4 regions of the Methylobacterium sp. E-016 genome follow, and region 2 is predicted to be linked to each of the others. Evidence: riboswitches for the same ligand, from Rfam matches in the RefSeq annotation. Region 2 holds a riboswitch; each other region holds the start of a gene.
What was found. Region 2 has a riboswitch for cobalamin ahead of MKK68_RS16750 (CbtB-domain containing protein). Riboswitches for the same ligand answer to the same signal wherever they lie in the genome.
Positions count from the first base shown of each region.

Region 1: linked by a shared signal. The riboswitch ahead of MKK68_RS22935 (TonB-dependent receptor) and the one ahead of MKK68_RS16750 (CbtB-domain containing protein) in region 2 are both predicted to bind cobalamin.
Region 3: linked by a shared signal. The riboswitch ahead of MKK68_RS03675 (TonB-dependent siderophore receptor) and the one ahead of MKK68_RS16750 (CbtB-domain containing protein) in region 2 are both predicted to bind cobalamin.
Region 4: linked by a shared signal. The riboswitch ahead of MKK68_RS14775 (TonB-dependent receptor) and the one ahead of MKK68_RS16750 (CbtB-domain containing protein) in region 2 are both predicted to bind cobalamin.

Region 1 covers NZ_JAKSYF010000153.1:58,095-65,278, forward strand. Annotated here, with positions in the region: gene MKK68_RS22910 (TonB-dependent receptor family protein) at 1-562, opposite strand, end outside; gene MKK68_RS22915 (DUF2946 family protein) at 627-995, opposite strand; gene MKK68_RS22920 (SCO family protein) at 992-1,609, opposite strand; gene MKK68_RS22925 (copper chaperone PCu(A)C) at 1,599-2,111, opposite strand; gene MKK68_RS22930 (hypothetical protein) at 2,344-2,712, opposite strand; gene MKK68_RS22935 (TonB-dependent receptor) at 2,816-4,969, opposite strand; cobalamin riboswitch at 5,088-5,302, opposite strand; gene MKK68_RS22940 (DUF2778 domain-containing protein) at 5,371-6,525, opposite strand; gene MKK68_RS22945 (hypothetical protein) at 6,887-7,184, shown strand, end outside.
Region 2 covers NZ_JAKSYF010000126.1:7,395-14,578, reverse strand. Annotated here, with positions in the region: gene cobN (cobaltochelatase subunit CobN) at 1-2,658, opposite strand, end outside; gene MKK68_RS16770 (Uma2 family endonuclease) at 2,666-3,328, opposite strand; gene cobW (cobalamin biosynthesis protein CobW) at 3,332-4,366, opposite strand; gene MKK68_RS16760 (DUF1636 family protein) at 4,385-4,753, opposite strand; gene MKK68_RS16755 (CbtA family protein) at 4,746-5,495, opposite strand; gene MKK68_RS16750 (CbtB-domain containing protein) at 5,518-5,694, opposite strand; cobalamin riboswitch at 5,731-6,012, opposite strand; gene cobU (bifunctional adenosylcobinamide kinase/adenosylcobinamide-phosphate guanylyltransferase) at 6,080-6,607, shown strand; gene cobO (cob(I)yrinic acid a,c-diamide adenosyltransferase) at 6,604-7,184, shown strand, end outside.
Region 3 covers NZ_JAKSYF010000048.1:1,354-8,537, reverse strand. Annotated here, with positions in the region: gene MKK68_RS03705 (TonB-dependent receptor plug domain-containing protein) at 1-453, shown strand, start outside; gene MKK68_RS03700 (ABC transporter substrate-binding protein) at 522-1,313, shown strand; gene MKK68_RS03695 (FecCD family ABC transporter permease) at 1,334-2,344, shown strand; gene MKK68_RS03690 (ABC transporter ATP-binding protein) at 2,341-3,159, shown strand; gene MKK68_RS03685 (DUF6925 family protein) at 3,134-4,096, shown strand; gene MKK68_RS03680 (AAA family ATPase) at 4,147-4,641, shown strand; cobalamin riboswitch at 4,738-4,937, shown strand; gene MKK68_RS03675 (TonB-dependent siderophore receptor) at 5,074-7,155, shown strand; gene MKK68_RS03670 (DUF1624 domain-containing protein) at 7,155-7,184, shown strand, end outside.
Region 4 covers NZ_JAKSYF010000115.1:90,945-98,128, reverse strand. Annotated here, with positions in the region: gene MKK68_RS14795 (shikimate kinase) at 1-491, opposite strand, end outside; gene MKK68_RS29760 (histidine kinase) at 830-982, shown strand; gene MKK68_RS14785 (site-specific tyrosine recombinase XerD) at 979-1,965, shown strand; gene MKK68_RS14780 (App1 family protein) at 2,027-3,262, shown strand; cobalamin riboswitch at 3,347-3,555, shown strand; partial or broken gene MKK68_RS14775 (TonB-dependent receptor) at 3,891-6,062, shown strand; gene MKK68_RS14770 (PepSY domain-containing protein) at 6,064-7,184, shown strand, end outside.

The DNA of each region.
Region 1 (7,184 bases), on a different contig from region 2:
AGGCCAGCGCGCCGCCCGTGGCGTAGTTGCCGAACAGGGCCGATTGCGGCCCGCGGAACACGTCGATGCGGGAATAGGCCCGCGGGTCGGAGAGGTCGAAGCGCGCGGCGCCGTCGGGCTGGGTCAGGACGAAGCCGTCCTCCAGCACCACCGTGTTCTTGATCACGCCGGTGGAGCGGGCGTTGTTGCCGCGGATCGAGATGATCACGTCGCGCCCGCCGTTGCCCTGGCGCACGGTGACGCCGGGGCTGTTGGCGGGCACCGCGCCGAGGCTCGTCGCCGGCCGGTTCTCGATCGTGTCGCGCCGCCCGATCCCGGTCACGACCTGCCCGACCGGATGCTCGATGACGCTGGGCGCCGAGCCCTGCGGCGCGGCGACGCCGAAGGGAATGCCGGCCGCCGGTGCCGGCCCGTCGCGCTCGCCGACCACCGAGAGCTCGGAGAGCGTGACGCTCTCCTGTGCCTGTGCCTGCGCCTGTGCCTGCGCCTGCGCGACGGCGAGCGGGCTGGCGGACAGGAGGAGGAGGCCGGCGCGCAGCCGGAGCTTGGGCAGGAAGGGCATCGGGCGGGCTCGTCTGATCGGGAGGCAGGCGGGATCGGCCCGCCGGAAGAGGTTCGCGATTCGATCAGAGCAGGGTCGGCGGTGCCCTCGGCCGGCCGGCGATCCGGGGGCGATGCGGGGTGCGGGCGGGCGGCGGGGTCGGCCAGGCGACGGGCGACCAGCGCAGGACCCGCGCCGCCGGCTGCGGTGCGGCGACGACCGGCGCGGCGAGCCCCACGGCGCAGAGCGGGCAGGCGTGGCAGCCGGGAACGAGCGGAGCCGGCTCCCCCGCGGCGTCGGCTGCGCCGGCATGGCCGCAGATCGCCGACAGGCCGAGCGACGCGGCGTCGGGCGCCATCCGCAGGGCGGCGAGCGGCACGATCGACTGCGCCCAGATCGCCAGCAGGATCAGCGCGGTGCCGAGGGCGCCGACGCGCTTCGCCCGACCCGTCACAGGACGGCCTGGATCTGCCGGAGGGCGAGCCCGTGCCCGGCCGCGAGATCGAGCGGGCCGACGAAGCCGCCGTTCCGGTCCATCAGGTAGACCATCAGCGTGTGCTCCAGGGTGTAGTCGCCCCCCGGCAGCGGGACCTTCTTGGAGAAGACGCGGTAGGACCGCGCCACCCGGTCGATCTCCTCGCGGGTCCCGGTCAGCCCCGTGATCGAATCGCTGAACGAGCCCATGTAGTCGCGCAGCACCGCGGCGTCGTCGCGCTCGGGATCGAGGGTGATGTAGTAGGCGCCGATGTCGCCGCCGGCCTTGTGCAGGTCGTCGATCAGGTTGGAGAGGTCGGCCAGCGTCGTCGGGCAGACGTTCGGGCAGCGGGTGAACCCGAAGAACACCAGGAAGGGCCGGCCGGCCAGCGTCGCCGAATCGAGGATCCCGCCCTTGGACGATTGCAGCCGGAACGGGCCGCCGACCACCGACATCGCCGGCTTGGCGGGCCCGCGCGGCAGCATCGCCACGACGCCCCCGGCGATGCCGAGGATGCCGACGAGCACCGCCGCGAGGATGCCGTAGCCCGCCCGGCGCTGGGCCGGCGTGACGGGCGGCGGATCAATGGGCATGATCGTGGCCGCCGGCCGCCCCTTGCGCGCCCTCGGGGGCCTTCGCGCCGATCGCCTCGACCGCGAACTCGACCGGGACGGTCCCCGCCTTCTCGAACCGCAGCGTGCCCTTGACGCGCTCGCCCTTCTTCAGGGGCGCCGTCAGGTCGACGAACATCATGTGGTAGCCGCCGGGCGCGAGCGTCACCGTGGCGCCGGGGGCGATGACCAGGCCGCCCGGGACCGGAGCCATCTTCATCACGGTGCCGTCCATCGTCATCGAATGGATCTCGACGTGGTCCGCCCCGGTCACCGTGGCGCCGAGCAGCGTGTCCGGCGCGGTGCCGGTGTTGGTGACGCTGAGGTAGCCGCCGCCGACCTTGGCGCCGTTCGGGGTCGCCCGCGTCCAGGGATGGGCGATCGCGAGCGCGCCGGCCTTGTACTCGTGGGCGCCGGCCGGGACCGCGAGCAGCGCGAGGGCGACGAGGGAGCCGGTCGCGCGGCGACGGAACAGCTTGGACATGGCAACTCTCCTGAAGGGGGCGGTGTCGGTCGCGGCCGCGGGCGGCCGGGCGGTTGGGGGACGGCGTCCCGGGCATGCCGGCTCGCGCGATCGCGAGGGGCCGAGCGACGGCGATGCGGCAGGCTGCATCGGTCGATGCGGGCCGAGGCCTTCCCGGAGCACGGCTTTCAGCGCGCAACCGTGAGGCAGGGCGCGACGCCGCGTTCCGGCTGGGCGGCGGCCGGGCGGTGGATCAGGCGGCGGGTGGGGCGCGTGCGCCGGCGCCGATGCCCGGCGGAGCGCGGGCGGCGGCGGCGAGGACGGGACGCCACGGAACGTCGACGGCCGGGGGAGCGGACCGGGCGACCGCGACGGCCGCCGGAACCGGCACGTCCGCCATCGGCATCGCCTGCGCGGCCGTGCAGCATGCCAGGTGGTCGCCGTGATGGGGCGCGTCGGCCGGGCCCTGCCCGTCCGCGCCGGATTCCTGCAGGCAGAGCGCGTGCGCCGGGTCGAGGGTGCGCACGCCCGTCATCCCGCCGAGGACGGCCTGCAGGGCGAGCGCGTAGAGCGCGGTCACGGCGATGACCGCGCGGCAGACCCGCCAATCTGGCCGCCACATGCGCATGCCCCACGCCTAGGGCGCCGGCCGCCGCCCCGTCAATGCGGCAGAACCGTGCGAGGCCGTTTTCGCCGGGCCTGCCGCTCGGATCGAGGGCCGCCGCTCAGAACCGCCCGGCCAGCGTCAGCCGCACGGCGGTGGGCTCGACCGGGTGGAAGTGCCGGTCGGCGACGCCGTCGGCCGGTTCGCCCGGCAGGCGCGAGACGTAGTAGTAGGTGATCTGGTCCGACTTGGCGTTGGTCAGGTTCAGCACGTCGAGCGACAGGCTGAGGCCGTTGTCGAAATTGTAGCCGACGCGGCCGTTGAGCAGCGCCGTCGGCTTCGAGCGCACGGAATTGTCCTCGATCAGCGGGCGCGGGCCGAAGTAGCGCAGCCGCATCGCGCCGAACCAGCCGAGGCCCTCGCCGAAGGTGAACCCGGCCGACGCGATCGTGGTCGGCGCCTCGGGGATGCGGTTGCCGACCGGGTCGACGTCGGAGAAGCGGGTATTGGTGACGGTGAGGTCCCCCTCCAGCCTCAGCCACGGCGTCACCGCGTAGCGGTTGGTCCACTCGATGCCGAAGCGGCGGCTCGGCCGGCTCGGCTCCGTCGTGCCGGTGTCGCCCTGGAACAGGTTCTCCGACGCGAAATCGAGGCGGAACAGGGCCAATGCCGTCTCCAGCCCGGCGATCGAGCGGTTGCGGATGCCGACCTCGTAGCCGGTCGAGGGCACGAGGAAGGGCGAGCGCGCGATGTTGAACAGGGGGCTCGCCGGGTCGACCGTCGCGGTCACGCCGCGCACGTCGTTCGAGTGGAAGCCGCCGCCGTAGTTCACGTAGAGCTCGGTGTCGAACCACGGCCCCAGCACCAGCCCGAGCTTCGGGTTGGCGATGCCGTCCCGTGCCTTGCCGGAATTGGCCGCCGTGTCGGAGACCACGTCGCCGTAGTAGGCGTCGGCCCGGAAGCCGACGCTGGTGCGCAGCCAGTCGGTCCAGCGCACGCGGTTGTCGACGTAGAACGCCCCGCTCGCCTCCAGCACCCGGTCGTCGAGGACGCCCGTGCGGAACTGGCGGTTCGCGGTGTTGAACAGCCCGACGCGGATCGCGTCGGTGCGGGTCTGCACCCCGATCTCGTTCTCCATCGGATGCCCGAACAGGTCGCCCTGGAAGACGTGGCTCACCTCGCCGCCGCCGAGGATGCGCTGGTCGAGCTGGTGGAACTGGTCTCCGTTGACCGGATCGTTGAGGAAGTAGGTGAAGTCGTTGAACAGGTTGAGCTGCGAGCGGATGACGTAGGCCGAGGCCCGCGTGACGCCGGTGTCGTCGGTCATGCTCCAGCGGCCCGAGAGCGAGAACCGGCTGCTGTCGCCGCCGTCGGTCGGGTTCAGGGTGCCGAAGCGGCCGATGATCCCCTCCGACACCGCGCGCGACGCGATCTGGTTGGTCGCGGTCCAGCGGCTGGCATAGGCCATGCCGGTGACCGAGAACCCGTCGAGCGCCGTGCCCTGGCTGTAGCGCACCACGCCGTTCACCTTGCGCAGCGCGTCCGGCACGTCCCACGGGCCGTCGTAGACCTGCGCCTCGCCCGCCACGAGCAGGTTGCCCTGGCCGAGGGGGGCCGAGGCGATGGTCAGCGCCCGCGCGTAGCCGAAGCTGCCGAACGAGGTCAGCGCGACGTTCTTGGCGACGGTGTCGAGGTAGTCGATCCGTACCGAGCCGGCCGAGGCGAAGTCGCCGTCGCGGACGAAGTACGGCCCCTTGTGGAACGCCACCGCGCCGACGAGCTCGGGGATCAGGAAGTTGATGTCGGCGTAGCCCTGGCCGTGCGCGTGCGTGCGCATGTTCACCGGCATCCCGTCGACCTCGATCGCGATGTCGGTGCCGTGGTCGAGGTTGAAGCCGCGCAGGAAGAACTGGTTGGCCTTGCCCTCCCCCGAATGCTGGGTGACGATCAGGCCGGGCACGGATTCGAGCACCTCGCCCGGCCGCGTGATCGGGCGGCTGTTGATCTCGGCGCCGGAAACGATGCCGGCGCTCGCCGCATCCACCGTCCGAAGCGCCCCGCCGGCGCCGATGGTGCCGCCGACGTAGCCGGCGCTCGCCGCAGCCCCGGCGGCGGGCCTGGGATCGTCGGCCGTCACGGAGATCTCGGCGAGGTTCGCCTCGGCCTCCCCGGCGGCGGGGCGCGCCAGCGCGGCCGGGCCCGAGAGGGCGGCGGCGCAGGCGAGAGCGAGCAGGGTTGGCGTTCGGAAGACGGGCGGGGACTGGGACGCGGACACGGGACCTCGGGCGACGCGGACGTGGCACGTCACCGCGAACGAGGCCGATCCACCGCTCCGTCCGTCGGACGGCCGGGGGCTTCGACACCCGCCGGAACACCCCGCCCGACGCGCTTCGCGTGTGACCACGACTGACGGCAGGTCTCCTGGCTCGCGGGTCATCGCCCGCCACCGTCTTCCCGGATGCGGCGCATCCAGTGACGTCCAGTGGTGGAAGGCTCGCCGCTTACAGTTGCGGGGGCAGCCGCGGCTTCGGGCAAGGCCTCGTCGGGCCCTCCCCTCACCGCGTTCCCTTTTGATCCTCGATGAGGAACCGTCGCGTGCAGGTTGCGTCGGGCGGCGCCGGCCCGTCAATCCGGCTTTCGGACGCCGTCGCCGGGTGTGGCCGATCGGTGACGGCGTCAGCGGCTCGCGGCGAAGCGGGCCGGGCCGTCGCCGCGGCCGGTCACCACGACGAGGCGGCGGATCTCGCCGCGCAGGAACGCCTGCAGGAAGCGGTCGTAGTTGCGGAAGGACACGCAGCCGTTCGAGGCGCCGCTCGGCCCGAGCATGTAGGTGTGGGCCAGCAGCCCGTCGCGGCCGTGGATCGCGGCGGCGCCGCCCACCGGGTTGAGGCGGATCGCCCGCACGCCGTGGAACAAAGCCTCGCGCTCGGTGAGGTCGTAGGTGCCCGGCGGGGTCGAGCCGCGCATGCGCAGGTGCACGAAGTCGGGATGGTCCATGCTGGCGCCGAGGCCGGAATGGGCTTCCAGCACCTCGCCGTTCGGCAGGCGGACGGTGCGGGCGGTGATGTCGTAGATCGCCGTGCCGGCGCCCGCGTCGGGGCTGGGGAACAGGCGGCCGCGCGACCGCTCCAGCCCGGGGCTCTCGAGGGCGGCGTAGGCCAAAGCCGGGCCCGGGTCCTTCCGCGCGGCGAACAGCTCCTCGAAGAACGACGGCGTCTCGGCGGTGGGCGCCGGCACCGCCTCGGGCACCCGGCGCGGGGCGCGGCGCAGGGCGAGGCGCTGCGGCACGGGGACGGCGATCAGGTCCGCCGGGCGGGCGACCGGCAGCGGCACGATCTGGGCCTGCCGCACGACCTCGGTGTCCCGCAGGACCTGGGTAACCCGCAGGACCTGCGTGTCCCGTAAGACCCGGCTTGCCCGCAGGGCCCGCACCTGCTCCACGACCTGGGCCTGCCGGCCGGTCTCCGCCGGGGGCGCGGCCTCCGTCGAACGCGGCTCGGCGGCCGCGAGCGTCGCGACCGGCGGGGCGAAACGCGGCTCCGGCGGGGTGAGCGCGGCGCCGAGGGGCGCGCCCTGACGGTCCGCGCCGGCCTCCGGGCCCAGCATCGGCCGGGGATCGAACAGGGCCGCGAGGGCGGTCGACCCGGTGCTGCGGGCCTGGAGCCTCGCGACCTGCGGCACCGGCTCGGTCCCGCCGCCCGGCGGCACGCCCTCGAGGGTGACGAGGCAGAGCAGGGCGGCGAGCGTGTTGCGAAGGATCGGGTGGCGGCGTGCCCGCCGGCGGCGGGCGGGACGCGTGAGGCCGCAGGAGGAGCGCGGGTGATGAGGCATGCGGACTCGACTCGAAGGCGACCCGGTGCCCGCAGCCGCGCAGCGTCCGGCCCGCGCCCGCGACGGATCGGCGGGCGGCGGGCCGGCCGATGGGGTCGGCCGTGCGGGGATCGAGAGAACTGCGACTGATCCGTATTGGGCGCGCGTTTGGTTAATCCGCCCCTAAGCCGCCGGCCGACGCGTGCGGATCGCGCGCGAAAACCCGCGAGACCCGTGCGCCGGCGCGGCGATGATCGGCAGCGTCTCGCTCGACCCGCTCGACCCGCGCGGCGCGGGGATAAGCGGGGGCATGCGCAGGCACGCGAACGTGTTGCCGCTTCGTTCTTGCCGAGCCGGCCCCGAATCGGCGATACCGTCGCACATGCGGATGCCCGTCCTCGCTGTCCTCCTGTCCCTGAACGCCCTGCCCTGCGCGGCTGCGCAGGCGCCGCGGGCGGCCGACCCGGCGGCGCTGGAGCAGGCGTGGCGCGACTGCGTGCGGGAAGCCTATGCGCACCAGCCGCCGGCCCAGGGGCGCGCCGGCTCGCAGCGCAACGCCCTCGACGAATGCAAGGAGCGCGAGGACGCCGTCGTCGCGGCGCTGATGGCCGCCCGCGACGTCGAGGCCGGACGCGATGCCCGCTCGCTGCCGGCCCGTGCCCGCGCCTGGGCGGCCTCGG
Region 2 (7,184 bases):
GTTCTCGTCGTCCTCCTCTTCGCGCTGCGCCACGGCCCGTGCGGCGCGGTCGAGGAGGGCGAGGGTGTCCGGGAAGGTGTCGCGGAACGCGCCCGAGACGCGGCAGGTCACGTCGATGCGCGGCCGGTCGAGCAGGGCGAGCGGCCGCACCTCGAAGCCGGTGACGCGGGTGGTCGCGTGGTCCCAGGTCGGGCGTACGCCCATGAGAGCGAGGGCATGCGCCACGTCCTCGCCGCCGGTGCGCAGCGTCGGCGAGGCCCACAGGTCCATGACGATCCGGGCAGGATACTCGCCCTCGTCCTGGAGGTGGCGCAGGACGATGGCGGCAGCGGCCTTCTCGCCGAGCAGCGTCGCCGCCCGGGTCGGCAGCGAACGCGGATCGAGCGTCGTCAGGTTGCGGCCGGTCGGCATCACGTCGGTGCGTCCGCGCGAGGGCGATCCGGATGGGCCCGGCGGCACGAATCGGCCGTCGAGGGCGGCGAGCAGCCCCGTCCGTTCGGCCTGAGCGCTCGCGACGACCGCGTCCGGCGCGCCGTCCGGTGCGCGGCCGAAAAGATGGAGCCCGTCGCGGAACGCGGTCTCGCCGAGGTCGCACAGGTGCGCGTCGAGCGCCGCGAGCGCGTCCGTCATCGGCGTGTCGGCGTCGATTCCGGCGCCCGCCAGCAGCCCGGCCGCCTCGGCGTCATCGAGGATGGCGCGCGCGATCAGCGTCGCGCGGCGCGGGTCGAGGACGCTCGCGGCACTGTACTCCTCGACGAGCTCGCGCAGGCGCGCCGCCTCCGGCTCGAGGCTGCCGGCCTCGATCGCCGGCGTCAGGTGCCCCAGCGCGACGCCACCGAGGCGGCGCTTCAGCGGGGCCGCCTCGCCGGGATCGTCGACGATGAACGGATAGACCACGGGCAGGGCGCCGATCGCCCGCGCGGGCCAGCATGCGGGCGCGAGCGCGACGGCCTTGCCGGGCAGCCATTCGGTGGTGCCGTGGGTGCCAAGATGGACCAGGGCGTCGAAATGCTGGCGCAGGCCGAGATGGAACGCGAGGTAGGCGTGCGTCGGCGGCTCGTCGGGATCGTGGTACCCGGCCTTGCGGTCAGCCGACCGGCCGCGGTCAGGCTGGAGGAAGATCGCGATACGGCCTTGCGCGTCGTCCTCCCCTTCCCCCGCTGCGGGGGGAGGGGGCGTGTCGCCCCCGGCATCTACCATCCGAAAGCGGAACGCGCCGTCGCGGCAGGTCGGGTCGGCTTCGGGTTCGCCCCAGCGTTCGATCAGCGCCTCGCGCGAATCTTCCGGCAGGGTCGCGAGCCAATCCGCGTAATCGGGCAGCGGGATCGCGAAGTCCGGCGCACCGTCCGTCAACGCCTGCATCAGGGCGGCGGCCTCCGGCAGCGATGGGCCCGCGTAGCCGGCCGCCGCGAGGTCCGACACGATCGCGCGCGCGCTCTCCGGCGTGTCGAGGCCGACGGCGAAGCCGGCGCGGCCGCCGCGGGACGGGTAGTCGGAAAGGACCAAGGCGATCCGGCGATGCCCGCGCGGCGTCGCGGCCAGGCGCAGCCAGGCGGCGGCACGGTCGGCGAGCGCCGCGATGCCGGCCGCGTAGGGCACCGCGCGGCGCTCGGCGTAGCCGTCGGCCGCGTCCGTTTCCTGCTTGAACGAGATCGGGAAGCTCGAGAGGCGGCCGTCGAATTCCGGCAAGGCCACCTGCATGGCGAGGTCCGCCGCGTTCATGCCCCGTGCCGACGCCTCCCAGGCCTCCTGCGGGCTGCCGACGGTGAAAGCCTGCAGCACCGGGCAATCGGCCGCGTCGAGGACGAACCCGGCATCCTCGCGCGCCGAAAAGGCGGTGGCGGCGACGATCAGGTCGGGTTTCCGCGCGAGGATCGCCGCGAACACCGCGTCGACCGCCTCCGCATCCTTGAGGCTCGCCACCGCCAGGGTCAGCGTTCCGATGCCCCGCTCACGGAGGGCGGCCGCCAGCGCGTTGGCGGGTGCGCCGTCGCCGCCGAGAGCCGCCGAGCGGTAGACCAGGATCAGCGCGTGCGGCGCAGCCGCGCCGGGCGCGCCGAGGCCGAGCGGCGAGGCGCCGAGCGAGAGCGCCGCGTCGAGGCCGAGCGGTCCGCAGCCCGGGCACCATGCGAAGCCGCGCGGCAAGGTCTCGGGCGGCTCGACGGTGGTCGGGACGCCGATCTCGGCCGCGAGGCGCCCGAGCATGCGGCGCAGGTTCTCGGGGCCTCCGGCGCGGAAATATCCGTCGAGCACCGGCGCGAGGTCGGGCGCGGTCGAGAGCTCGGCGAGCCGCGGGTCGGGCCGGTCGCAGCCGGGCAGGATCACCAGCGGGATGCCGGCGGCCCGTGCGACGGCGGCGCAGCGCTCGACGCCGTAGCGCCAGTAGTCGAGGCCGCCGAGGCAGCGGATCACGACGATCCTCGCCTTCGCCACCACGGTCTCGACGTAGAGATCGACCGACATCGGGTGGCGCAGGCGCGACAGCTTGGCCAGGCGCAGCGACGGGAAGCCCGGGCCGCAGGCCGCGTGGGCATTGGCGACGCCGAGCAGGTCGGAATCCGTAAACGACAGGAACACGACGTCGCCGGGCTGTTGCCCGAGATCGACCGCCGCCTCGCCGTCGTCGAGGCTCACCGTATCGATGCGGATCAGGTGCATGCGATGGTCAGCCTGCGGAGCCGCCCGGCTCGCCGGGGACGAGGCGGGGCCGGCTCGGAAACGCGACGCCGTCGTAGATCTCGGCCGCGGGCATGGCGATCCCGAACGCCAAGAGCGGGACCGTCGCGTCGAGCCCGAGAAGACGGGTCTCAGCCCAATGCCGGTCCGGATCACGCGTCCAGAGGCGGAGTTCCGCCGCATTGGGTTCCACCAGCAGGATATGCTCCAGGTCGGCCATCGTGCGGTACTCGCCGAGCTTCTCGAACGCATCGAAGTCGCGCGTGCTCGGCGACAGCACCTCGACGACCAGCCGCGGCTGCGCCGCCTTCAGCGCGTTCGGATCGCGGGATCCGCAATCGATCCCGATATCGGGGCGGCGGATCTGGCCGGGCAGCGTTTCGACGCTGCCGTCCCCGGTGAACGGACGGCATCCGCTTCCGCGTAGGGCCGTGCGCAACCATGCGAGGATGTTCACGACGATGTCGTCGTGAACGTTGCGCGCCCCGGCCATCATCCGCACCGGCACGCCGCCGACGAGCTCGTACCGCTCCGCTTGGGCTTCCTGCCAGGCGAAGAACGCATCGATGCTCATTGGCTCAAGTCGGCGGTCCAGCATCCCGGAATCTGCGGTGATCGTGAAAACGCGCAGTGTAGCCTGTGCGGCGGACAACCCCTAGCCGGCGAGCGCTTCGGCGACCGCGCCCTGGTCGAAGCCCTTCAGGCCGATCACCACCAGCGTGCCGTCGCGGGGCTCGGCCGCCGTCCAGGGACGGTCGAAATGATGGGTGATGCGGCGGCCGACGCCCTGCACCACGAGGCGCATCGGCTTGCCCTCGACGGCGCAGAAGCCCTTGATGCGCAGGACGCCCTCGGTCTCGGCCGCCTTCTCGACGCGGGCGGCGAGGTCGGCGGCGGTGATCGCCGTGCGGACCGGGAGCGCCACGGTCTCGAAGTCGTCGTGGTCGTGATCCTCGCCCGCGCCGTGATGCGAGGGGCGCGCGTCGAGGTCGTCCTCGGCGGCGGCCTGGAGGCCGAGCAGCACCCGCGGGTCGATCTTGCCGTGGGCTGTCTCGACCACCTTCACCGCGCGGGGAAGCTGGCGCTCCACCTCGGCCCGCACATGCGCGAGGCCGGCGGCGTCGAGGAGGTCGGCCTTATTGAGCACGACGAGGTCGGCGCAGAGGAGCTGGTCCTCGAACACCTCCTCGAGCGGGTTGTCGTGGTCCACCGCCGTATCGGCGGCGCGCTGGTTGGCCAGAGCCTCGGGGTCCTCGGCGAAGGCGCCCGAGGCGACCGCCGGCCCGTCCACGACCGCGACGACGCCGTCGACGGTCACCCGCGAGCGGATCGCCGGCCACTGGAACGCCTGGACCAGGGGCTTGGGCAGGGCGAGGCCGGACGTCTCGATCAGGATGTGCTCGGGCGGGTTCGGGCGATCGAGAAGAGCCGTCATCGCCGGCACGAAGTCGTCCGCGACGGTGCAGCAGATGCAGCCGTTGGGAAGCTCGACGATCGAATCCTCGGTGCAGCCCTCGATGCCGCAGGCGGCGAGGAACGACTTGTCGAAGCCGATGTCGCCGAACTCGTTGACGAGGATCGCGAGCCGGCGCCCGCCGGCATTCTCGACCACGTGGCGCACCAGCGTCGTCTTGCCCGCCCCGAGGAAGCCGGTGACGATGGTGCAGGGGATCTTCTGGACGATGCTCATGGGGATCTCGCCGATGGCTCAGGCCGCGCGCGGCGGAAACGGGGGGATGCGGGCGACGACGCCCTTGCGGAATTCCTGCGGCCTCTGCTTCCACGGCACGATCCCGTCGGGCGTGCCGGCGTAGAGGCCGACGCCGTCGAGAATGATGCGTGCGGAATCCGCCGGGTCGAGGTCGCCGTAGACGTAGGTCCAGCGATCCTCCGCCGCCACGGCGACGGTGCAGGGCCGCTTGCAGACCGACAGGCACTCGACCGCTTCGATCGTCACGCCGTCGGGGGCGGGAAGCGCACGCAACGCGTCGAAGAGGCGGGCGCCCGCGCGCGGGCCGTCCGGCGCATCGCTCTCCATCCGGCAGGTGGTGCAGACGTAGAGGATCGTGTCAGCCACGGGCGCCTGCCGCGGCCTTCGGGCCGAAGGTCTGCCAGGCGCGCCCGAAGGCCAAGCCGATCACCGCCCAGAACACGAAGGCGATGGCGAGCGAGCGCGCGGCGAACTGCGCGGCGAGGCCGGCGGGAAGCTCGGACGGCGTCGCCGCCACCTCCGGCGCACCGGCCAGATGCGGAGCGACGATGAGCACGATTCCGCCGAGGATGGTGATCGGCACCCGGCGGATCGCGATGAGATAGATCCCCATCGCGGTGGCCGACGCCGTCATCACCCACCAGACCTGGCGGGCGGCCAGCGGGGCCGCCTCGCTGCCGGGCAGCTCGGGCGGCAGGCCCAGAGCCGGCGCGAGCGCCACTGCGAGGAAGCCGGCGACCGCGAAGGCGAGCCCGCGCTCGGGCGACGGCTCGCCGCCGGTGGCCAGCATCACCGCGCCGAGGAGCAGGGCGTAGCCGATCCCGCCGACGAGGGTCGCGAGCCCGGTGAACAGCATGCGCGGCAGGCCGGCGGCCGGCTGCCATTCCGGCTCGGCCTTGGTGTCGTGGTCGTGCCCGGCATGGGCGAGCACGATCGGCAGGCGCCCGGCCAGCGGGGCCGCCGAGGCGGCGGCGCCGGGAGCGGCCTGGGTCTCGTAGCGCTCGGCGGCGATGATCAGCGGCGAGGTGAGCGCGAGCTCGAGCCCCGTCACGAGGACGGCCGCGAGGAAGCCGGCGGCGAGCGCCGCCGACAGGAGCCGGATGAGCATGGGAACGCCTGGGTTCAGGCGGTCAATGGCAGGGGAAGTTCTGCGTGTGCCGGAAGTCGTGCGCCGCGTTGTGCAGCGCCGAGGCCGGCGAGAAGCCGGCGAGGAACACGAGCCCGAGGCCGAGCATGGCGGCGGCGACGATGGCGACGAAGCCCTCGTTCGCGCGGGTGCCGGTCTGGGTGAGGGTCTGGGTGGTCATGTCGACAACATCTCCGGCCGCCCCGCCGGCGGCGTTCGAGAAAGCGCGGGGGACGGCAGGTCTCCTGGCTCGCGGATCGCAGCGCCTGCCGCCTTCCCGAAACATCGGTGGCCGAGGGCAGGAGCTGAGGGCTCCCACGGCGATCCGGGCTTCGATCCGCAACGCAGTCCCATCTTGGACAGGTCGGTTCAACGAAGCCCGGATCGCCGTGGGGACCCTGGCCGCTTACAGTTGCGGGGGCAGCCGCGGCATCGGGTTTCCCCTCACCGCATTCCCTTTTCACCCCGTCTCCGGGGCACCGTCGCGTCCAGCCATAGCCTGTCCGGTCTCCCCGCACAACGGAGGCTTTGACGGGCGCACAGGGGTTGGGGCATGGGTTCCAGCCATGCAGCAGGCCGCGCCTCGGACGACCCTCGTGCTCGGCGGTGCGCGCTCGGGCAAGAGCGCCTACGCCGAGAGGTTGATCGAGGCGGTGCCGGGCCCGTGGCTCTACCTTGCCACGGCACGGGCCTGGGACGACGAGATGCGCGCGCGCATCGCCCTCCACAGGGCGCGGCGCTCCGGCGACTGGATCACCCGGGACGTGCCGACCGCTCTGGCCGCCGCGATCGCGGAGGCGCCGGGGCCGGTGCTGGTCGATTGCCTGACCTTGTGGCTGACGAACCTGCTGCTTGCCGATGCCGACCTCGACGCCGAGACGGCGGCGCTCCGCAGTGCCTGCGGGGAAGCGCGCGGGCCGCTCGTCCTCGTGTCGAACGAGGTCGGCCTCGGGATCGTGCCCGACAACGCGCTCGCCCGCCGCTTCCGCGATGCGGCCGGACGCCTCCACCAGAGCCTCGCGGCCGAGTGCGACCGCATCGTCCTGACGGTCGCCGGGCTGCCGCTCGTCATCAAACCGCAGGGAACGCCATGACCGACGACGCCGAACGCCATCGCGAGAAGATGGAGAAGCGCAAGGCGGTGCAGGACGCCGAGGTCGCGGCCAAGACGATCGAGAAGGGCCTGCTCATCGTCAACACCGGACCCGGCAAGGGCAAGACCACGGCGGCGCTGGGCCTGGCGCTCCGCATGCTGGGCCGCGGACACCGGGTCGGCGTGGTGCAGTTCATCAAGGGCGCCTGGGACACCGGCGAGGCGCATGCGCTGAGGACCTTCGGCGACCGGGTCGCGTGGCACGCGATGGGCGAAGGCTTCACCTGGGAGACGCAGGACAAGGCCCGCGACATTGCCGCCTGCCTCAACGCCTGGAACCGGGCGACCGACCTGATGGCCGACCCAAGCCTCCGTCTCCTGATCCTCGACGAGCTCAACATCGCGCTGCGCTACGACTACCTCGATCTCGACGCGGTGGTGGCCACCCTGAAAAGCCGTCGCCCGGACCTGCACGTCGTCGTCACCGGCCGCAACGCCAAGCCGGCGCTGATCGAGGCCGCCGACCTCGTCACCGAGATGGGCAGCGTGAAGCACCACTTCGCGGCCGGCGTGAAGGC
Region 3 (7,184 bases), on a different contig from region 2:
AACGCCAGCTTCACCTCGAACGAGAACGTCGGGCGAGCCGAATCCTACGGGGCCGAGGCCTTCGTTGCGATCCGGTTCACCGACACGCTCTCGGGCCGGGTCGACTACACCAACACCGTGACCAAGAATGAGATTACCAACCAAGAGCTCCTGCGCCGGCCCCGCCACAAGGGCAGCGCCACCGCTCAGTGGACGCCGATCCCCGGCCTGAGCTTCAGCGGGACGGTGATCGTGCTTGGCCACTTCGTAGACGGAAACCGAGACTTCTCGATCCAGAGGCTGAAGAACCCGGGCTTCACCCTGGTCAACCTCGCGGTCAACTACGACGTGAACGAGACGGTGAGTGTGTTCGGCCGGATCGATAACCTGTTCGACCGCCGCTACGAGAACCCCACCGGCTTCCTCGGGCCAGGCCTCGCCGTGTACGGCGGCGTCCGCGTGACGACGTTCTGAGGATTGCGATGTCGATGCGATGGACGCTGGCTGCGCTAGCGATTGCGGTCTGGCTTGGTCTGTCAGGTATGGGGTGGGCGGCAGACGAGCCGGTGCATCCGGTCCACGTCGTCTCGATGAACCTCTGCGCCGACGAGCTGGTCCTGCGGCTCGCCGACCGCGACCAGGTCACCGCCGTGACCTACCTCGCCCATGACCCGCGCGGCTCCTCCGTCGCGCGGGAGGCCACCGGCATCGCGGTGACCCGTGGCCTGTCGGAGGAGATCGTCGCGCTGCGGCCCGACCTCGTCGTGGCCGGAGCCTTCACGACGCGGACCACGGTCGGCCTGCTCAAGCGCGTCGGCTTCCCCCTTCTCGAACTCGGCGTACCCAACGACTTCGAGGGGGTGCGGGCCCAGATCCGGACCGTCGCCGCGGCCCTCGGGCACCCGGCGCGCGGCGAGGCGATGGTCGCGGACCTCGACGCGCGGCTGGCGCAGGTGGTGCCGGCGGCAAAACCGTTGCGGGCACTCGTCATGCGCCCGAATGCCTTCACTGTCGCACCCGGCAGCCTTGGCGATGCGATCATCCGCGCCGCCGGCCTCGTCAACGTTGCGGCAGAACTCGGTCGCGACCGCTTCGGCCAGGTCCCGCTGGAAGCGGCGGCCTTCGCCGACGCCGACCTCATCGTCCTCGACGAGGGGGAGCCCGGCGCGCCGTCGCTGGCCGATGCCCTGCTGCACCATCCCGTCCTCGACGCGCTACGTCGGCAGGGGCGTACCGTCTCAATTCCGAACCGGCTCTGGACCTGTCCAGGTCCGCAGGTCGCCGAGGTCGTGGCCTTGCTCGCTGCGGCGGCACACCAACGGGCGGCACGATGAACGCTCCCCTCCCGCCTCCCATGCGGGTCGACCGGGCGGTCGTCGGACCCCGCGCGGTCGTCTCGATACTCGGCCTGCTTGTGCTCGTCCTGACGGTCGCGTCCATCGCGGTCGGGTATGCCCCTTTCGACGTCCCGGCGGCGGCTGGCGACCTCATCGCCGGACGGGCGACCCTCCCGGCGCTGGTGCTCTGGGAACTGCGCCTACCTCGTGCCTTGCTCGGCAGCCTTGTCGGCTTCAGCCTTGGGCTGACCGGGGCGGCGATGCAGGGCTACCTGCGCAACCCGCTCGCCGATCCCGGCATCCTCGGCATCTCCTCCGCGGCGGCCCTCGGGGCCGTGGTGGTGTTCTATGGCGGCTTCGCAGCCTCGCTTAGCCTAGCCCTCCCGCTCGGCGGGATCGCCGGCGCCGCCGTGGCGGCGCTCGCCCTGAACCTTGTCGCCGCCAGAGGCGGCACCACCCTGGGATTGATCCTCGCCGGCGTCGCCCTGTCGAGCCTCGCCGGCGCCATGACGGCGCTGGCGCTCAACCTATCGCCCAACCCCTACGCGGCCCTGGAGATCGTGTTCTGGCTGATGGGGTCGCTCGCGGACCGCAGCATGGACCATGTCTGGCTATGCCTCCCGTTGATGGCGGTCGGCTGGGGCCTGATGCTGTCCACCGGCCGCGCGCTGGATGCCCTGACGCTGGGCGAGGACACAGCTTCGAGCCTCGGCTTCCATCTGGTCTCAGTCCGTCTGCGCCTCGTCACGGGCGCGGCGCTGGCCATTGGCAGTGGCGTCGCCGTCAGCGGCGCCATCGGCTTCGTCGGCCTCGTGGTGCCCCACCTCGTGCGACCACTGGTAGGCGCGCGTCCCGGCGCCAGCCTATGGCCGAGCGGCCTCGCCGGGGCCGCTCTGGTGCTTGCCGCGGACTTGGGCGTTCGTCTCCTGGCGACGCGCCCGGAACTCAAGCTCGGTGTGGTGACTGCGCTCGTTGGGGCACCGTTCCTGATCGTGCTCCTCCTGCGTGAGCGAGGGCGCGGCGCATGAGCCTCGCGACCGCAGCCCTCGATGTCCGCCTCGGCGGGCGTGCCATCCTGTCGGATATCACCCTGTCCCTGGAACGCGGGACCCTCGTCGGTCTGGTCGGTCCGAACGGCGCTGGCAAGACCACCCTCCTGCGCACCCTCGCGGGCTTGGTCGCCCCGACCAAGGGCCGCGTAAATCTCGACGGTATGGCGCTCAAGGGCATCTCCCGCGACGCGCGCGCCAAGCGCATCGCGGTCCTTTTCCAGGGCACGGGGGCCGGTTGGCCGATGCAGGTGCGTGACCTCGTCGCCCTCGGCAGGCTGCCGCATCGACGCGCGTTCGGTGGCCTCGATGGCACCGATTACGCCGCAATAAACCGAGCGATGACACGGACCGATGTTGCGCGCTTCGCCGAGCGGACCGAACCGACCCTGTCCACCGGCGAGCGGATGCGCGTGTTGCTGGCGCGAGCGCTCGCCGTCGAAGCGGATTGGTTGTTGGCCGACGAACCGATCACCGCCCTCGACCCTGCCCACCAGCTCGACGCCATGACGCTGTTGCGGAGCGTGGCCCTGGCCGGCACCGGCGTCGTGGCCGTCCTGCACGACCTCTCCCTCGCGGCCCGGTTCTGCGACCGGATCGTGGTCCTGGGCGAGGGACGTGTCGCCGCCGATGGACACCCGGACGTTGCGTTGACCGACCGGCTACTTTCGGACGTCTTCGGCGTCACGGTTTGCCGTGGGGCTGGACCGGACGGCACCCCCTACATCCTGCCCTGGAACCGTTCGGGGCCCCATACGGAGGAGATCGATGCAGCCTTCCCCAAACAGCCCTGATGCCACCGTCGCCCTTCTGCGCGGTGCACTGGCCGATCCAACCACGGCCTGGAGCCTTGGCAGCTTCGGTGCCATCGCTGAGTTCATGCGCGATCCCGACGAACCCGTCGTGGCGCTGCCGGACGAGCGCCTGGGACTTGCGACCGCTCGCGGCGCCATCGCCCTGACCCCGAGTTCCGACCTGAGGCCAATCGCCTTTGAGACCGCGGTCGCCTCGGGCTGGAACCACGCGGTCGCCCTCTGCCTGCCGGAAGCGACATGCACGATGAACCGCAGGACCGTGGTGACGGAACTCGGGCCCGACCGGAACGCCGCCCGGGTCGAGGATCGCGACGGCATCCTGTTCGACCTCGGCCTCGGCCTGCTCGCCGTGGATGCCTGCGTGCGGGTGCGCGATCCGGAGGCCGTCGAGCGGCTGCGGGCCGGCGTCGGCATGCCCCTGTTTGACCATGCTAACCCCATCGGGCCGCATCTCGTCGCCATGAGCCCGCACCGGGTGTTCCTGGCGCGGGTCGGGCGCGTCGAGGTCTATGCCCCGATCCCTGGCCCCGGCGGTACCAGTCCTGAAGGTCCGCATACGCATGTGCTGCCCAAGCTCCTGCGCAGCGGTCGGAACCATGCCGCCACGACGCCAATCCCGGCGGGCTGGGTCCCCTGCGCCGGCCTGCACCCAGCCCATCCCTACAAGGACATGATGGGCGACCGCATCGCCTTCGATACCGACCGCTACGAAGCGTTCCAGGCGATGCTCGACCATTGGGGTGATCCGGAACTCGTGGCGATCAAGCGCGGCGGGCCCGAGGCGCCCGGCGGCACGGTGTCGACCCGCCACGCCCAGGGCGCACGCCGGGTCGCCGAGGCCCAGGCTCGTTACCTGCGCGGCGAGATCATCGAGGGCTCGGCGAGCGACGACGAGGATGCGGAGGCGACGGCCTGACCGTGACCCGGACGGTGCCCGGCAGGAATCGTCCGGGGGCGCCCCAGAGGGTGGTCGGCCTGATCGGCTGCCCGGGCGCAGGGAAGACGACCTACGCCCGCCGCTTCGACCCTCTCGACGGCTGGGTCCACCTCACCCTCGACGACTTTCGGCAAACACTCTGGCCGCCACACCGGCAGGTCTACTGGGAACTCAGGCAGGGCTCACATGACGATGCGGCCCGAGAACTCCTGCATCGGGTCAAGGAAGCAGCCCTGGATGCCGCCCTGACAAACGGCTTCAGCGTTGTGATGGCGGACACACATCTCACCAGACCCGTGTTCGAGCGTGAGCTCCGGATCATCGCCCGACACGGGCTTACCGTAGAGTGGAAAGTGTTCGATGTGCCGTGGGAGGTCCTGAAGTCCCGCAACGCGGAGCGTAGTCGCGTGGACCCGTCGCATCGCCAGCCGGATGAGGTCCTCCGGTTCACCTACGAGGTTTTCCAATCCCCGGACGCTTGGTGGCGTAGCTTGCCGCCGGAGCAGGTCGAGGTGCTGAGCTGACGGACGGAGTGCGCGATCCATCCTCCCGAGTGTTGCCGGCAGGGCATAACCCTTCGTGCATTGCACCTGGTCCGTTGACGGGCATGGGCGTCGGCATGTTAGCTCGGCCGTGACGGTTCCTCCCCGGAGGATCAAAAGGGAACGCGGTGCGGGGGTAGCCCCAACGCCGTGGCTGCCCCCGCAACTGTAAGCGGCGAGCCCTTCGCCACCGACGTCACTGAGCGGCCTCGCTCGGGAAGACGGTGAAGGGCAGTGACCCGCGAGCCAGGAGACCTGCCGTCAGTCGTGGTCACACGCGAGACACGCTGGGCGGGGTGCCCCGGCGGGTGCGGAAGCATGCGCGTTGCGCGTGGTTCGGCCTCGTTCGCGGTGACGTGCCACTGCCGTCGCCCGAGGCCCATCAACGTGTCCCGTTCACCGTCCATCCCGCTGATGTCCGTGCTGGCCTTGTCCTGCGCGATCCCCACCGCCGTCGCAGCCCAGGGGGCGCGCTCTGAGGAGACCGCCGTGGTGCTCGACGCGCTCTCGGTCGAGGGGACCCTCACCGCCACGCCGACCTACCGGGTGCCGGACCTCTACAGCGGCACCAAGACGGTGACGCCGCGTCGCGACCTGCCGCAGCAGGTCGACGTGGTGCCCCGGGAGGTTCTGGTCGACACCGCCGCGACCCGGGTCGAGCGCGCCCTCGACTACGTGCCCGGGGTCGGCAAACAGAACGACTTCGGCGCCCAGAACCTCGCCCTGTACTCGGTGCGCGGCTTCGCAACCCAGGACATCTTCCAGAACGGCTTCAACATCGCCCGCGGCTACAACGGCGCCCCCGACACCCAGAACGTCCAGTCCATCGAGGTCCTGAAGGGCCCGGCCGGAGCCCTCTACGGACGCAGCGATCCGGGGGGCACCGTCAACATCCTCACCAAGCAGCCCGTAGCGCGACCCTTCGTCGAGATGGGCACGCTGTTCGGCAGCTTCGGCACCGCCCGCACCACGGTCGATGCCGGCGGTGCGCTGAGCGAGGACGGCAGCGTGCTCTATCGCTTCAACGGCGCGCTCGCCCGCCAGGACAGCTTTCGAGATTTCGTCGACGGCGACCGGGTGCTCCTGGCGCCGGTGGTGAGCTGGCAGGTCACCCCCGACACCAAGATCACGTTCGAGGCGCAGTACCTGCGCAACCGCCAGACCTTCGACCGCGGCACCGTCGCGGTGACCAACCGCCTCGGCCTCGTCCCGCGCTCACGCTTCTTCGGCGAGCCGGGCGACGATTCCGTGTCCGAGAGCGCGCTGCTGCAGGTGCGGCTGGAGCACGCCTTCAACACCGACTGGCATTTGCGGGTCGCCACGCACCTCAACACCGGAAGCCTCACCGGCCTGCAGACCGGCGCGACCGGGATCCTCGACGACGGGCGCACGCTCTTGCGCGAGTTCCGCCAGCACGGCTTCACCTGGGGCGTCGCCATCGGCCAGGCCGAACTCGTCGGGCGCTTCGAGACCGGGCCCATCGCCCACACCCTGCTGCTCGGCCTGGAGCACGAGCGCTACAACAGCACCGAGAACCTGCTGCGCTCGACCCCGCGTCTCGACCCCTTCGCCATCGACCTGTTCAACCCGGTCTACGGGCAGGCCAAGCCTCCGTTCACGCGCCGCTACAGCGCCAGCGAGAACGTCGGCAACACGGCGGTCTACCTCCAGGACCAGATCGCCCTGAGCCCGGAATGGAAGCTGTTGCTGGGCAACCGCACCGACTTTTACAACCAGACCTTCCGCGACAAGGTCGCGAACGAACGCACCGAGCAGGACCGTACCGGCTTCTCGCCGCGGGCCGGTCTCGTCTACCAGCCGCTGTCGTTCCTGGCGCTCTACGGCAACGTCGCCGCCTCGTTCCGCCCCAACACCGGCTTCGACAGCGCGTCCCGGCCCTTCGCGCCCGAGACCGGGTTCACCTACGAGGTCGGGACCAAGCTCGACCTGTTCGACGGCCTCAGCGTGACAGCCGCCGCCTTCCACATCGAGAAGGAGAACGTACTCACCACCGACCCGGCAGACTTCTTCTTCCAGATCGCCGCCGGGGCGGTGCGCAGCCAGGGCTTCGACGTCAGCCTGGTTGGTCAGGTCACGCCCGAGTTCCGGGTGATTGGCGGATACGCCTTCATCGACGCGGCGGTCACCCGCGACGAGGTGCTAAGGGTCGGATCACCGCTGCTCAACATTCCACGTCACAGCGGCTCGCTGCTCGGCATCTACGAGGTCCAGGCGGGCGACTGGAAGGGTTTTGGGATCGGCGGCGGGTTCCGCGCCATCGGCTCGCGGCTCGGCGACAGCGGCGTCGAGAGCTTCCGCTTGCCGGGCTACGTCTTGACGGACGCGCTGGCCTACTACCGCTACGAGAACCTGCGCTGTGGGCTGAACGTCGACAACATTTTCGACGAGACCTACTACGAGCGCTCCTACAACACCTTCTGGGTCGGCGTCGGCGAGCCGCGGCGGGTCACCGTCAGCATGACGGCACGGTTCTGATGAGCGAGCGTCCGGAGCCGCCAAAGGCG
Region 4 (7,184 bases), on a different contig from region 2:
TCGGAGGCGGCATAGACCGGATGGCGCAGGTCCATCAGGTCGCGCATGGTCCGCTCGGGATCCTCGGTCTGGAGCAGCGGGCGGTTGCCGCGCTTGCGCACCCGCCGCATCAGCACGTCGAGCTCGGCCTTGAGCCAGACCGACACGCCCGATTCCGCGATTCGCGCGCGGGTCGACTCGCGCATGAACGCGCCGCCGCCGGTGGCCAGGACCAGCGGCCCCGCCCGCAGCAGGCGCGAGATCACGCGCTCCTCGCCGTCGCGAAAGCTCGGCTCGCCGTAGATCGCGAAGATGTCGGGGATGGTCAGGCCCGCGGCCGCCTCGATCTCGATGTCGGCGTCCTTGAAGATCAGGCCGAGCCGGCTCGCGAGGCGGCGGCCGACGGTGCTCTTGCCCGCTCCCATCAGGCCCACGAGCACGATCGAGCGCGAGCCGAGGGCCCGGCGCAGGCGCGCTTCGATCGGATCGCCCATCGGCTCGGGCGTGGTCATCGGGCGGGGCTCGGCATGGACGGCAAAGGGCGGGTCGGCGACGGGGCTGGAAGCGGGTGCGGCGGTGTCCCGGGTCTTATACCAAGTCGGCGGGGTTATCACCCATGCGCTCGGGCCCGCGGCCGCCGCCCCCTGAAATCTCGGAAAGGGCCCGGAGACGGCATGGAGCCGGCCCGATGCGCCGGCCCGTCGTCGCGGCGAGACGGGCGCAGGATGTGGCCTTCCGGGCCTTGCCAGCGCGGCGGCGGCATGGTGCAACCCGGGTCGCCGCGGCGCAAAACTTAAGTCCCCGCTGCGCCCTGCTCCATCGCGTCCGCGTGCCCCGAGGTTCGACCGCTGTGCCGACCCTATTCCGTTTCTTCGCCACCCTCGCGATCCTGGCCGGCCTCGTCTTCGCCGGCATGTTCGCGCTCGCGACCTTCGTGACGCCGACGCCGCGGGAAATGAGCGTGACCATCCCCGCCTCGAAGCTCCAGCCGGGCGGCCGGTGAGGGAGGAGCGTCCGCCCGAGGCCGAGCGGCGGACGCCGCCCGAGATCGCGGCCTACCTCGACATGCTGGCCGCCGAGCGCGGGGCGGCGAAGAACACCCTCGAAGCCTACCGGCGCGATCTCGACGACTACTTCGGTCACCTCGCCGACGAGGGCCTCGACCTCGCCGAGATCGAGGCGGCGGACCTCCGCGCCTACGTCGCCTCCCTCGAGCCGCGTGGCCTGAAGCCGGCCTCCGCCGCCCGGCGGCTCTCCTGCATCCGCGGCTTCCACAAGTTCCTCTACGCGGAAGGGCTGGCCGAATCCGATCCGAGCGCGCCGCTCACCGGCCCGCGCCGCGGCCGCGCGCTGCCGAAGGTGCTGTCGGTCGCCGAAGTCGACCGGCTGCTCGCGACGGCGCGCGCACAGATCGATGCGGCGGTCGAGGCCGAGGCGCCGGGCCAGGCGCGGCGGGCGCAGCGGATGCTGTGCCTGCTCGAGCTGCTCTACGCCACGGGCCTGCGCGTCTCCGAGCTGATCGCGCTTCCGCGCTCGGCCGCCTCGACCCGCGAGCGCTACCTCGTGGTGCGGGGAAAGGGTGGGCGCGAACGGCTCGTGCCGCTCACCGAGCTGGCGCGCGACGCGATGCGCCGACACCTCGCCGCCTCGCCGAGCGATGCGCCGTGGCTGTTTCCCGCCGACAGCGAGAGCGGCCATCTCACCCGGCAGGCCTTCGCCCGCGACCTGAAGGCGGCGGCGGAGGCCGCGGGCCTGCGCGCCGACAAGGTCAGCCCGCACGTGCTGCGCCACGCCTTCGCCAGTCACCTGCTGCACAACGGCGCCGACCTGCGGATCGTGCAGGAGCTGCTCGGCCACGCCGACATCTCGACGACGCAGATCTACACGCACGTCCTCGACGACCGCCTGAAGAGCATGGTCCGCGACCTGCATCCGCTGATGGACGAGCCCTCCGGCCCCGACGGCGCAACGGAGGTGCAGCCGTGAGGGCTCCGATCCGCCGCTTGCGGCGTTGACCGGCTCAGGCGACGGAAGCGGGCGATCGGCGATGGGAGTGCGTTTGCGGCGTTGGAGGAAGGGCGCGGTCCGGGCGCTGAAGCTCGTCGCCCGCCCGGTCCGCCGGGCGCAGGGGCGCGGCGGCATCGTCATCGAGCCCTATCGCGGCTACGGCTCCGCCGACGAGATCTTCCTGATCGGCCGCATCTTCCGCCAATCCCACCCCGATACGGCACCGGGCGACGAGAGCCTGCGCGCGCAGCTGCGGGACATCGCCCGGCGGATCGCGCGGCGGGCGCTGAAGGACGCCGCCGTCACCGCCCGCTTCGGCGGCGCGCAGGCGCGGGTCGAGACCGACCGCGACGGCTACTTCCGCGTCCATCTCAGCCCGGAGGCGTTGCCCGCGGGCGACCATGGCTGGCACGACGTCGACCTCACGCTCGAGGCGGAGCCGCCAGTGCGGGCGCGGGGGCAGGTGTTCGTGCCGCCGGGAGCCACCGGCTGCGTCGTCGTCAGCGATATCGACGACACGGTGATGCGCACGGGCGTCGCCAACAAGGCCAAGATGCTGTGGCGGCTGTTCGTGGAGGATGCCGAGAACCGCGTCGCCTTCCCCGGCGTCGCCGCGCTCTACCGGGCCCTCTACGTCGGCCCGGACGGCATCGAGACCAACCCGATGCTCTACGTCTCGCGCGCGCCGTGGGGCCTGTACGAGATGCTGTCGGAGTTCTTCACGATCCAGGGCATCCCGGTGGGCCCGATCCTGTTCCTGCGCGAATGGGGCCTGTCGTGGAAGCACCCCCTCCCCCGCCGGGCGGAAGATCACAAGCGCGCCCTGATCGTCCACATGCTGTCGCTGTATCGCGACCTGCCCTTCGTGCTGATCGGCGACAGCGGGCAGCACGATCCGGAGGTCTACGGCCGGATCGTCGCCGACCATCCGGGCCGGGTGAAGGCGGTCTACATCCGCAACGTGTCGCGGGACGCCGACCGCGTCCGCGAGATCGAGGCGCTGGCGCAGGTCGTCGCGGCCGCCGGCAGCCACCTCGTCATCGCCGCAGACAGCACCGCCATCGCCCGGCACGCAGCGGGCCTCGGCCTGATCGCACCGGGCGCGGTCGCCCTGGTGGCGGACGAGCACGCGGCCGGCGGCGAGCCGGCGGAGCTGACCGCGGAGACCGCCCTGCCGGGCGACCTCGGCTCCGTCCTCGGCGGCGCCGGAGGAACCTTGCCGCCGAGCGTCGTCGTCGAGGCGTCGGCGCAGGACGGATCGCATGTCTCGACCTAACGCCACCGTGCGCGCCGTCGCTGTCGCCGCCGGGTCACACTTCACAGGAGCGTGATTCCGGCCGTTGACTCTTCGGGACCGCGGAAGCCACTTGGCGGGGACGGTTCCCCTCGGGGATCAAAAGGGAACGCGGTGAGGACGAGGCTCCGAGGAGCCTTTCCGATGCCGCGGCTGCCCCCGCAACTGTAAGCGGCGAGCCTCCATCAACACGTCACTGGGTCACGGCGCCTGGGAAGACGATGAGGGGCAGCGACCCGCGAGCCAGGAGACCTGCCGTCAGTCGTGGTCACACGCGAAACGCGTCGGGCGGGGTGCCTCGACGGGTGTCGAGACGCATGGGCCCGCGCGGCGCATACGGGGCGGCCTCGTTCGCGGTGACGTGCCACCACACGCGTCCGCACGTCCCTTCCATGCCCTTGCCGACCGCGAGACCCGCGCCGAACGACGCACAGGAAGCCGCCCGGCATCCGTGCGCCGGCGGCCGAGCCGCGTTCGGCCGATCGCCTAATTGTAACATTGTTACATTCGATGTAGATCGAGGGTCGGGCAGGCCGTCGCGTCGCGCCGATAGAGCCGAATCCGATCCATGCTCGTTCTTCTGCAAACCGCTCGTTCCCTCGGGCGCGCGATGCGCTGCCCGCTCCTCGCCGGCACGGCGCTCGTCATCCTCGCTCCGCCGCGAGAGGCCGGCGCCCAGCCGGTCGCCGGCGAATCGGCGAGCGTCGTGCTCGACACCCTCACGGTCGCGGGCGACGGCGTCGGCTTGAGCCGCACCGCGCCGGTCGGCCTCAACCTGCGCACGCCCGACCGCGGCGCGAGCCGCCTCGGCCTCACGCCGCTGGAGACCCCCGGCAGCGTCGACGTCATCTCCGGCGAGACCGCGCGGCTGCGCGGCCAGGACACGATCGCGGACGCCGTGACGCAGAACGCCACCGGCTTCACCACCATCGCCTCGCCGGGCAACGGCAACGGCGCCTTCACCAGCCGCGGGTTCTCGGGGCCGAACTCGATCCAGCAGCTCTACGACGGCACGCGGCTGTTCGTCGGCGCCAACACGGTGACTTTCCCGTTCGACACCTGGAACGTCGAGCGCATCGAGGTGCTGCGCGGGCCGGCCTCCGTGCTCTACGGCGACGGGGCGATCGGCGGCGTCATCAACGTGGTGACGAAGAAGCCGACCTTCACGCCCATCAACGTGGTGCGGGCCGGCGTCGGATCGGACGGCATCGCGCGGCTCGCCCTCGATTCCGGCGGCCCGATCGGCGACGCGGTGGCCTATCGCCTTAACGTCAGCGGCAACCGCGCCGGCGGCTGGATCAGCCCGGACGGCGACTTCCGCAACCTCGCGGTCTCGGGCGCGATCCTGCTCCAGGCCACGCCCGACCTCGCCTTCACCCTGAGCCACGACCTCGGCTATCAGGAGCCGGCGCGCTACTGGGGCACGCCGCTGGTCGACGGGCGCATCCCGGATTTCATCCGGTTCAAGAACTACAACGTGCGCGACGCCAAGATCACCTGGGCGGACAACTGGACCCAGCTCAAGACGGAGTGGACGCCCACCGCCGACATCACGGTGCGGAACACCGCCTACCGGCTGCAGAGCAGGCGCCACTGGCTCGACGTCGAGACCTACAGCTTCGACCGATCGACGCGATTGGTCGACCGGAGCGACTACACCGAAATCTACCACCAGCAGGAACAGCTCGGGAACCGGTTCGACGCCGCGTTCAAGGGCACGCTGTTCGGCTTCCGCAACGAGTTCCTGGCCGGCTTCGACGTGAACCACATCGACTTTCGGCACATCAACAACTTCTCGACCGTCGGATCGGGCCTCGTCACCAGCGTCCCGCTGACGGATTACGACCCGGGCTCGTTCCCGCTGAACGGCCGCGCCAGCCCGGCCTACGCGACGAGCACCGACCAGGCCTCGGTCTTCGCCGAGGACCGGCTGATCCTCACCGACCAGCTCTCGTTCCTGTCCGGCGTCCGGTTCGACGCCTCGACCCTGCAGCGCGAGAACCTGATGAGCAACGCGCAGTTCGAGAAGTCCTTCCAGGGCCTCGGCTACCGCTTCGGGCTGGTGTTCAACCCGACGCCGGACACCGCGCTCTATGCGCAGGTCGCCACCGCCACGGACCCGGTGAACAGCCTGATCACGCTGTCGCAATCGCTGGCCGGCTTCACGCTCTCCACCGGCGAGCAGGTCGAGCTCGGCGCCAAGGGCGTGTTCTGGGACGGCCGAGGCGAGTGGACGCTCGCCGGCTACCGCATCGTCAAGGACAACCTGATCTCGGCGGTGCCGGGCCAGCCGAACGTCTCGACGCAGGTCGGCCGGCAATCCTCCTAAGGGGTCGAGGCGGCGCTCTCGCTGCAGGTCACGCCGCTCTGGCGGGTCGACGCGAACCTCGCCCTGCTGCACGCGCAGTACGATTCCTTGAACCAGGCCGTGAACGGCGCGACGATTTCGTACGCCGGCAACCGGCCGATCGACGTGCCCGAGCGGGTCGCCAACCTCTGGCTCAATTACGCCTTCGCGCCGGCCTGGGAAGCACGGGTCGGGTTCCAGTACGTCGGCGAGGTGTTCAGCGATTTCGGCAACACCGCGCGACGCCCGGCCTACGGGCTGGTCAACCTCGGCCTCGACCATCAGGTCACGCCGGCCTCGCGCCTGTCCTTCCGCGTCTTCAACCTGTTCGACAAGGTCTACGCGATCAGCGGAAACGCGGTGGACGGGGTCGGCACAAACTGGCTCCTCGGGCGACCGCGCTCGTTCGAGGTCGCCTTCACGACGGCGTTCTGAGATGGCCTCCGCGGCGCGCACGCTCGCCAAGACGGGAAAGCGGTGGCTGCATCTCGGCCATCGCTGGCTCGGCATCGTCACGGGACTGTTCTTCACGACGTGGTTCGTGAGCGGCGTGGTGATGATGTACGTCGCCTACCCGTCGCTGACCGAGCCCGAGCGCCGGGCCGGGCTGCCCGCGATCGCCTGGGACGCGGTGCGGGTCTCGCCGGACGCGGCATTGGCCGACGAGCCCGGCTTTCCCCGGGCGCTGAGCCTGTCGATGCGGGGGGCCGAGCCGGTCTACCGGGTCGCGCGTTGGGACGGGTCCCGCCGCGCCGTCTCCGCGGTCGACGGCCGGGCGATCGGCCCCGCGTCACCGGACGAGGCCCTCGCCATCGCCGGCCACGATCCGCGCAGCCTGCGCCCGGCCTACCGCGACACGCTCGCCTACGACCTGTGGACGGTGCACCAGCGCTACGATGCGGTGCGCCCGCTCCACCGCATCGCGCTCGGCGATGCGGACGGCACCGAGCTCTACGTCTCGCAGCCGACCGGTGCCGTGGTGCTCGACACCACGGCGCACGAGCGGTTCTGGAACTGGTTCGGCGCCGTCCCGCACTGGCTCTACGTCGCGCCGCTGCGGGCGCAGGCCGCGCTGTGGCGCACGGTGATCGTGTGGGTCTCGGGGATCGCGATGGTCGGGGCCGTCACCGGGTTCGTGCTCGGGCTCCTGCGGATGCGGATGCGGATCGCCCGACGCTATCGCTCCGGCGCGGTGACGCCCTATCGCGGCCTCGCGCGCTGGCATCATCTCGGCGGCCTGATCGGCGGGCTCGCGCTGTTGAGCTTCATCGTCAGCGGCTGGCTCTCGATGAACCCGAACCGCTGGTTCTCCTCCTCCAGCCCGTCGCAGGCGATGCTCGAACGCTACGCCGACGCACCCGGCGCCCGCACCGGGCTCGACCGCGCCGCGATCCGCCAGCGCGCCTGCACGGACGCGGCGGAGGTGCGGTTCACCTGGCTCGGCGGTGCGCCGCTCGCGGTGATCGCCTGCCGCGACGGACGGGAGATCGCCTGCTGCGGAACGGCGCCGGTCGCGCCCGACCGGCTGGACGCCTCCGCGCGCCGCCTGGTCCCGGA